4 regions of the Pseudoalteromonas sp. SWN166 genome follow, and region 4 is predicted to be linked to each of the others. Evidence: predicted binding sites of a transcription regulator. Region 4 holds the regulator's gene; each other region holds the start of a gene.

Region 1 (2,209 bases), on a different contig from region 4:
TTGGTGTGAGCTTTTTAATGGCAGCCAAAGTAGATGTAAACGGTCAGCATGCACATCCGGTATTTCGTCACTTAAAATCAGCCTTACCTGGTTTTTTAACACGTAAAATAAAATGGAATTTTACTAAATTTTTAATTGCCGCAGATGGTACGCCAATTAAGCGCTATGCACCTTTCACTAAACCCGAAAAGCTAGAGCTTACAATTCAAAAAGCATTAACGCAGGCTAAAAATACGCTTTAAAAAGTAATAAAGAGGCGCAAGGCCTCTTTATTGCCAATACTATTAAAACTAAAACATACGTATAACAGTACATTTAAACTCTCAATATTAATTGGTATCTATTTATACTAGCGAAATTTAATCGGTGTAATCGCTTAAATCGTCTTCGCCTAGATTTTTACGCAAGCGTTTTTGCTCAAGGTAGTCTTCCAACTTCTTCTTAACCTTTTGCTTGTTCTTATCGTGTTGATTACGTCCGAGCATTTCGTACTCGTCTTCAACAAAATCGTCATCTAGCGCATCGTAACTAAATGTCTTACCCACAACCCACTCCATAAAGTGTTTGAGACCAACCAAGGATTTTATTATCGCAATAGCCGGTAAAATTAAAAATGTTTAACGTTAAAGTGCTGTGCAAATTAACATCAAAATAAAGCCACGTGACTACTGTAAATAGTCTTCATGTCAGTAATGTGAATAAATAGCGCTAAATTTGAATTGAGGAAAGTGAGAGTTTTTTATCGTATCGATAAATAAAATTTATTGCTTTTTATTTATTAGCCAATTTGACTAAAAAATAGTTATTTATTAACTAAAATAATAAATGGAAAGTGTTCTATAAACTTTAACTCATTGTTTATTATGTAAGATAAAAACTGGCACCAAACTTGTTATTAGTTAAGTGTCATCAACAAAAAGTAGAGAATAAACATGAAAAAATTACTATTAGTTAGCGCATTAATTTGTACACCTGCTGCAATGGCTCACAACGACAACGATTCAGCCATTTCATTTAGTAATGATGAATGTAACGTCGAATTTAAAAATGACGTACGCATTAAGCCAAACGAATTAGAAATTTTTACCGCCAACAATAAAACCATGCAATTTAATACCCATGGTGACTTAACCGTAAATGGGGAATTTGTAGCGCTTAATAATTCACAACGCGAAGCGCTAACTAAATACTCTGATAGCTTACGCACACAATTACCTGAAGTAGCTAATATAGCGCTAGAGGGTGTTAAAATTGCCGGTGTGGCATTAGAAGAAGTAGGCAATGCATTTAATATAGACGGCCTTGATAATATGTCTGAGCTTATGGACGACATTAAAATTGAGGTAGAAAACACATTTTACCAGCAAGGTACATTTGTAATGGGTCAACAAAGCTTTAACCAATTTGGTGAAAACTTTGAGCAACAATTTGAAGAGCAAATAGAAACAACTGTTGAATCTGCCGTAATGCAATCTATGGGCAGTATTTTAGTGGCTTTAGGCTCTGAATTACTTGGTTCAGGTGGCGATATGGATGCCTTTGAGCAACGCATGGAAAATATGGGTGCTCAAATAGAAGAAAAAGTAGAGCTTCATGCAAGCGCACTTGAAGAACGCGCTAACTCTTTATGTGGAAACTTTGCTGATATTGCAAAACAAGAAGAGCAATTAGTAATGCAAGTGCCAGAACTTAAAGGTTACCAGTTATTTAGCTTTAAACTCAATTAATACAGCAAATGTTATTTAACATCCCTTTGGCAGCACTTAAGTTTACTTAAATGCTGCTTTTTTGTGTTTCACGAACTTACTTTTTAGCTAATAAAGTAAGCTTACCCAGAGTAATAATTGCTTGCTCTATCTGCTCACTCCACTGCACACCATAACTTAACCTTACACAGCTTTTATATTTATTAGAGGCTGAAAAAATAAGCCCCGGGGTTATGCTAATACCCACTTCAAGCGCAAGTAAAAATAACTTTTGGCTATCGTATTCGCCTCCTAAATCAAGCCACATTACGCAGCCTCCCTTAGGGTCGCTTATACGTGTGTTTTTTGGCATAGCTTGTTGTAAGCACCATCGCATACGCTCTTTATTATCGCGCAGGCGCTGCCTGAGTACTTTTAAGTTTCGGTCGTACTCGCCGCTGGCAATAAATTCTGATAACGCCCATTGATTTATTAACGACGCAGAGCAACTTAGTGCTCTTTTA
Region 2 (2,209 bases), on a different contig from region 4:
TCAGAGTTAAGCCTTAACCTTATGGCCGTGAAAGTAGAAAACCACCCTGATGATTTTTTACCTTGGTGTTACGAATTGCTAAATGCTAGCAGAGATCGTATGAACTACGATTTACTAGAGCCACAGCAATTGCCTGTACTTAAAAAGCTACACGACCAGCTTATTTCAGCTATCAGCTTTTTGCAGGTTAAAACTTTACGTATTGCTCCTTGGCCTGTTGTAAGTGTATTTGTAGAACAACACAAAGACGTTATTGCACTTGATGAACAGCTTCGCTTAGTAGACTACATTAAAAGCATTCGTGAACAATCTCTTAAAGATATGATCCCTGAAGACTTACTTGCGTTTAGCGGTAAGCACATGGCATCACTTGATCCAAGCACATACAACTTTGACGTTGAATGGTTTGCATCTACAAAGAGTGCAAAGAGCTTCCATCAAATGCTTGGTGATTTACCAGGTGCTTTTGATGATGCACTAGTGAATATTCCACTTGAAGGTGATATTACTCAATATGAGTATCAACAATTTGTTGCTGCTTATTCAAAAATATTCACCGACAACAACGAAAAACCAACACTTGCGCCTGCAACTCGTTTGCTTGCAATGCGTCGTCCTGATTTATTTACTCCGATTACAAATAATCGATTAGATGCTTTATGTGGTGCCCTTGGTGTTTCTAAACTTAAAAATAGTGATTTTGAGCGTTACTGGCAAGATATCGTAAAAGGTATTCAAGCTATGTCATGGTACAAAATGGCTAAACCGAGTAATGAGTTAGAAGAACAATTAGTTGCTATTAAAGCGCTAATCCCATGTTTCTTTCACTATGCTGATGCTAAAACACCAGATAACTCTAACTACATTAAACTGCTAAGCAAGCCTAAACGTACTACAACTACAACAGGTAAAACTCAGCGTAGAGGTAAAGAGTCTGCAGAAATTTTAGTAGACCGTGCCCTTGCTGCTGACGATATTCCTGAACATATTCGCAGTAAACGCGATTCAATTGTGAGTGAAGTTCAAAAAGGTCGCAGTGTAAACGAAACAATTAGCCTTATGCGTACTATATTCGGTTAAACCTTCTAATTTAGCCGTACTTTTATGGTGCGGCTAGGTTAATTTATGCACCACCAACGTGCGCAACATCTTCCCTAATGTTATACCCCTTCCCTATTCATAAAATGCAAGCTCATGTTTTTTAATATATAAAAATAATTTTTAGTAAAAATAATGAAGCTGGCACATACAGTGCAATTATCCCGTTAGTTAAACAATAAAAAGCCGTCAGCCTAAAGGTTCCGATTACATAATAAAAACCTTGGCGAGCAAAAATCATATAACGGGAAATGGACATGCTAAAACTAAAAAAAACCATCGCTATAAGTGCTATAGCATTAATGGGCGCAACATCTTTAACGTCAACAGCCGTACATGCTGAAGTAACTGCTAATGCAGCGGCAACATCAAACTACTTATGGCGTGGTCAAGAGCAAACTGGGGGCGATGCAGCTATTTCAGGCGGTATTGATTATGCCAATGAATCGGGCTTTTATGCAGGTACTTGGGCTTCAAATGCATCGTGGGCAGATGAAATGACCTATGAGCTTGACTTATATGCAGGCTTTGGTGGCGATATTAACGAAAGTGTTAGCTACGATGTTGGTTATATTTATTACGCTTACCCAGACGCAGCTTCTGAAGCAGACGCAGATTTCTCTGAAATTTACGGTAGCATCAGTGTTGAAGGCTTTACCTTTGGTGCTTCTGTATTAGCAACATCAGCTGCAAGTGGTGATGGTACAGACTTTGGTGATTCACTTTACCTGACAGCTGACTACGGTTTTGCTGTTGGCAGTAACGGCACTGAAATGGCACTTCACTTAGGCCATTACTCTGGTGATTTTATTGGCGATGATAATATCTTAGATTACGGTGTATCAATTTCGAAAGACGGTTTTACTTTTGGTTTGTCTGATACAGATATGGATGATTCAGATATTAAAGCTTACGTTGCTTATTCTGTAGACTTTAATTTATAAGAAAGAATGTGTTACTTGCTGCAACACGAAGGGCCTTTTGGCCCTTTTCTCGTTTTATAGCTGTTTTGCCTTAAATGGTACCTTATTACATTGTACTTCTACTGTTTTAGGGTACCAAGCTGGGCCGATTTGATTCACAACCACCTCAGCTAAACCATTAGTAAACG
Region 3 (2,209 bases), on a different contig from region 4:
ATAATTCGCTTGATTTAGCTATCACAGGTGAAGGTTACTTCGCGATGAGTGAAGACCTAGGTTCTCAAGACTTTTCTTATACTCGTGCAGGTGCATTCAAGTTAAATGAAGATAATTTTGTCGTAGATGCTAAAGGTAATTTTTTACAAGGCTTCCCTGTTGATGAAGCAACAGGTGCCACTACGTCCGTAAGTTTGAGTACTTCATCACCATTACAGATACCGGACTCGTCTGGTTCTCCTCGCGCAACAAGTAAAGTGTACTCATCATTTAATTTAGATTCACGAGAAACTCAGCCAACAGTTGGTACTTTCGATTCAAATACAAGTGCTTCTTATAATAGCTCTACATCAACTACAGTATATGACTCATTAGGTGAGCCACATGTTCTACAGCTGTTCTTTGTGAAGAAAGATCCAGTAGCCTCACCAAACGAATGGGACGTTTACTCAACTTTAGATGGGAAAAATTTTGGGACGGATGGAGTTGAAACAGTCGCAGGTTCACATTCTCCTATAGATTCTTTTGAGTTTACATCTGCAGGTTTACCTAATGTTACACCACCGGCTACAACTTTTGATGATATAGACTTATCGTCTGATGCGACTACAGGTTTGACTTCTCTTTTAACTAATGGTGCAAGTTTTCCTGATAAGGTGACAGTCAGTTGGCGTGATGAAGCGGGAACAAGTAATAAAGTACCTACTCAGTTTGCCGGTAACTTTGAAGTAAAAGCACTTGAGCAAGATGGCGCTACCGTTGGCCGTTTAGCTGGTATTGATATTGGTACAGATGGAAAAGTAGTTGCATCTTACAGTAATGGTGACTCAACATTTTTAGGTCAAGTTGCTATGGTACGATTTTCAAACTCACAAGGCTTACAGCAAGTTGGTGACACTGCGTGGAAAAAAAGTTTAACATCGGGTGATCCAATTGCAGGAGAGCCAGGGTCAGGTACTTTAGGTTCTATAAACTCATCAGCGCTTGAGCAATCAAATACAAACCTTACTAATGAACTTGTAGACTTAATTACTGCACAGCGTAATTACCAAGCAAACTCACGTGCGCTTGAAGTTAACTCAACTATTCAGCAAAGTATTTTGCAGATTCGATAAGCTAAACCCCATTAAATATATTAGGCTGCATTTTTGCAGCCTTTTTTATAAGTCCTCTTTGTAAGCCTTCCTAAATACCCCCCAATATTGCGTCAAATTTAATCTGGCATCTATTTTGCATTTGTAAGTTCAGAGATTTTTTATGTGAGTCGATACTATGGACAAAATGGTCTACATTGCGGCCTCTGGCGCTAAGCAAAGCCTACAGGGGCTTGCGCTTAAAGCCAATAATTTGGCGAATGCAAATACAACAGGTTTTAAAGCCGACTTTGCACAGGCGCGTTCTATGCAAGCGTTTGGCGAAGGTTTGCCTACACGTGTATTTGCAATGCAAGAGCGCCCAGGTTCTAACATGGTATCGGGTGGCATTGTTCAAACCGGGCGCGACTTAGATATCGCAATGAGCGATAACGCGTGGCTTGCCGTGCAAGATGCCTCAGGCAACGAAGCTTATACCAAAGTAGGTACGCTTAATATTACTGCGCAAGGCATGTTAGTAACGAGCGGTGGTCGTCAAGTAATTGGCGAAGGCGGCCCTGTTATTTTACCTGTCCCGGTCGAAAAAATAGGGTTTAGTCAAGATGGTGCTATTCAAGTTCGACCACAAGGCGCACCGGCTAACTTTTTAGAAGAAGTAGACACGCTTAGAGTGGTTGAAGCAAATAGCTCACAGCTCGAAAAAGGTAACGATGGTTTATTTAGGCCAAAAGCAAATGTAACAGTAGATACCTCTGCCAATGTAAAAGTTTTAAGTGGTTCGCTTGAAATGTCTAATGTGAACCCTGTTCACGAAATGGTCGACATGATAAGCCACCAGCGCCAATTTGAATTACAAGTGAAATTAATGAAAACAGCTGAAGAAATTGACGAGCGTCAAGATCAGCTGTTACGCATTGTTTAACTTTAAAGTGAGGACACGATTATGAATCCAGCATTGTGGATCAGTAAAACGGGGCTAGACGCCCAACAAACCGATATATCGGTTATTTCAAATAACTTAGCGAATGCGAGTACCGTAGGTTACAAAAAAAGTCGCGCTATATTTGAAGATTTACTTTATCAAAATATTAATCAGCCGGGCGGTCGTTCATCGC
Region 4 (2,209 bases):
AAAGCCAAAGGCTCTTCTGCACCGCTCATTCTTCCGTGAGGAATCGCAATGCCACGCCCTATACCTGTACTACCCAATTTCTCTCTACTCATTAAAGCAGTTAGAATGTCTTGTTGCGGTAGGTATGGAAGTTTAGCGTGAGCAAGTTCGCTAATGAACTCTAAAATCCTTTTTTTGCTATTAAAAAGGACCGCAGCTTTGCTGCAGTCCTGGCATATAAGTGAGCTTAATTTCATCATATTAGTGTCGAGCAAGCTTCTCTTTGTGTTTAATTACTTGGCGATCTAGCTTGTCGATCAACGAGTCAATGGCGGCATACATATCTTGATGTTCTGTAGAGGCAAAGAGTTCGGCGCCACTTACGTGTATTGTCGCTTCTGCTTTTTGATTTAGTTTTTCTACATCAAGAATGACATGAACATTATTAATATGATCAGAGTGTCTTTCTAGCTTCGCAAATTTAGTATTAATATAGTCTCTTAATGAATCGGTTAATTCTACGTGACGACCAGTTAAGTTTAGTTGCATAAGCATTACCCTCTTTGTTTAGCGTCTTAAATCAAGCTTTTACGTTGATTTGACGGTGGAATAGCCAGAGACTCGCGGTATTTTGCGATTGTACGTCTCGCTACTTTAATTCCTTGCTCAGCCAATATATCCGCTATTTTGCTATCACTCAATGGTTTTGCTGAGTTTTCTGCTGCGATTAATTTTCGGATAAGCGCACGTATTGCTGTAGATGAGCATTCACCTCCATTTTCGGTGCTTACATGGCTTGAGAAAAAGTATTTAAGCTCAAATATACCACGGGGTGTGTGCATATATTTTTGAGTTGTTACGCGCGAAATTGTTGATTCGTGCATTTCTACCATTTCAGCAACATCATTTAAGACCATTGGTTTCATGGCTTCAGGGCCGTGTTCAAAAAAGCCTTGTTGCTGCTTAACAATGCAATTAGTTACTTTTAATAGTGTGTCGTTTCTACTTTCTAAGCTTTTAATAAACCATTTAGCTTCTTGTAAATGTGAGCGAATAAACTGGCTGTCACCACTGGATTTTACAGTGCGAGACATTGCAGCGTATTGGCTATTAACACGAATTTTAGGCATGCTATCTGGGTTTAACTCAACAACCCAGCGGCCTTTAATTTTTTTAACTGACACATCAGGAATAACATACTCAGACTCTTCTCTTACAATAGTATCTGCAGGCTTAGGGCTAAGAGTATGTATTAATGTCATTACTTCTTTAAGCTCTTCTTCTTTGAGCTTAGTCTTCTTCATTAATGTACGATAGTCACGAGCTGCTAATAAATCAATATGCTCGGTTAAAATCATTTTCGTTTCATTAATGTAAGGTGTTTCTTTATCAAACTGGTTAAGTTGAATACATAAACACTCTTGTAAACTACGTGCAGCAATACCGACAGGATCAAACAGTTGGATGCGCTTTAATACTGCTTCAATTTCATCAAGTTCAACTTCGTTATCTTCTTCGTTTTCTTGATTAAAGCTTTCTAAAATTTCTTCGCAGCTTAGTGTTAAAATGCCTGAATCATCGACGGCTTCTACAATAGCAATAGCAATGGCTTCATCGGTAGGGCTAAATGGCGTTAGTTGTAATTGCCACATTAAATACTCATGAAGCGTTTCAGTAGAGGCGCCTTGGTATATTGATTCGTCTTCAGGCATTGGACCTGATGATGCTGCAGGGGCGGCACTCATGTACTCATCCCAACTAACATCCATAGCCATGTCGTCACTTAGCGTGTCTTTTGCAAGTGCTTCACCACTATCTTGTTCGTATTCGCTTGGAGCATCATCGGCAGATGCGCTAACAGTTATGTCATCTGTATCTGCTTTTTGCTCGTTTTTACCTGCAGCGTCTTCGGAATAGTCTGGTTCTTCAACCTCTAATAGCGGGTTGCTGTCGAGAGCTTCTTGTATTTCTTGCTGGAGATCCAATGTACTGAGTTGCAACAAACGAATAGCTTGTTGCAGCTGTGGAGTCATTGTAAGTTGCTGGCCCATGCGCAGCTGTAGTGATTGCCTCATGTATCTCTAACAATCCTTTTATGTTGTTATAATTAATACTAGCAGATGCTTAAAGACATGGCGTAAATGTTACAGCCTAAATTGCTCGCCTAAGTAAACATCGCGTACTGTTTTATCATTTAATACGTGTTCTGGAGTACCTGATGCAATCAGCT

The links. Region 4 encodes sigma-54, which starts transcription at its own class of promoters, with help from an activator protein. Its sites were predicted from a motif close to GTTGGCACGNNNNTNGNNT; they were not measured.
Region 1: the regulator sigma-54 is predicted to act here: its motif matches at 877-895, upstream of I6F49_RS17555 (YggN family protein).
Region 2: the regulator sigma-54 is predicted to act here: its motif matches at 1,239-1,257, upstream of I6F49_RS19225 (TorF family putative porin).
Region 3: the regulator sigma-54 is predicted to act here: its motif matches at 1,218-1,236, upstream of I6F49_RS06045 (flagellar basal body rod protein FlgF).

What each region holds. Positions count from the first base shown of each region.
Region 1 is NZ_JADYXB010000041.1:22,490-24,698, forward strand. It holds gene I6F49_RS17545 (glutathione peroxidase) at 1-242, shown strand, start outside; gene I6F49_RS17550 (PA3496 family putative envelope integrity protein) at 360-545, opposite strand; gene I6F49_RS17555 (YggN family protein) at 933-1,727, shown strand; gene I6F49_RS17560 (aminotransferase-like domain-containing protein) at 1,804-2,209, opposite strand, start outside.
Region 2 is NZ_JADYXB010000057.1:787-2,995, reverse strand. It holds gene I6F49_RS19230 (hypothetical protein) at 1-1,080, shown strand, start outside; gene I6F49_RS19225 (TorF family putative porin) at 1,356-2,042, shown strand; gene I6F49_RS19220 (Bor/Iss family lipoprotein) at 2,097-2,209, opposite strand, start outside.
Region 3 is NZ_JADYXB010000007.1:59,244-61,452, forward strand. It holds gene flgE (flagellar hook protein FlgE) at 1-1,115, shown strand, start outside; gene I6F49_RS06045 (flagellar basal body rod protein FlgF) at 1,273-2,016, shown strand; gene flgG (flagellar basal-body rod protein FlgG) at 2,038-2,209, shown strand, end outside.
Region 4 is NZ_JADYXB010000008.1:121,657-123,865, reverse strand. It holds gene ptsN (PTS IIA-like nitrogen regulatory protein PtsN) at 1-236, opposite strand, end outside; gene hpf (ribosome hibernation promoting factor) at 241-528, opposite strand; gene I6F49_RS07155 (RNA polymerase factor sigma-54) at 555-2,054, opposite strand; gene lptB (LPS export ABC transporter ATP-binding protein) at 2,124-2,209, opposite strand, start outside.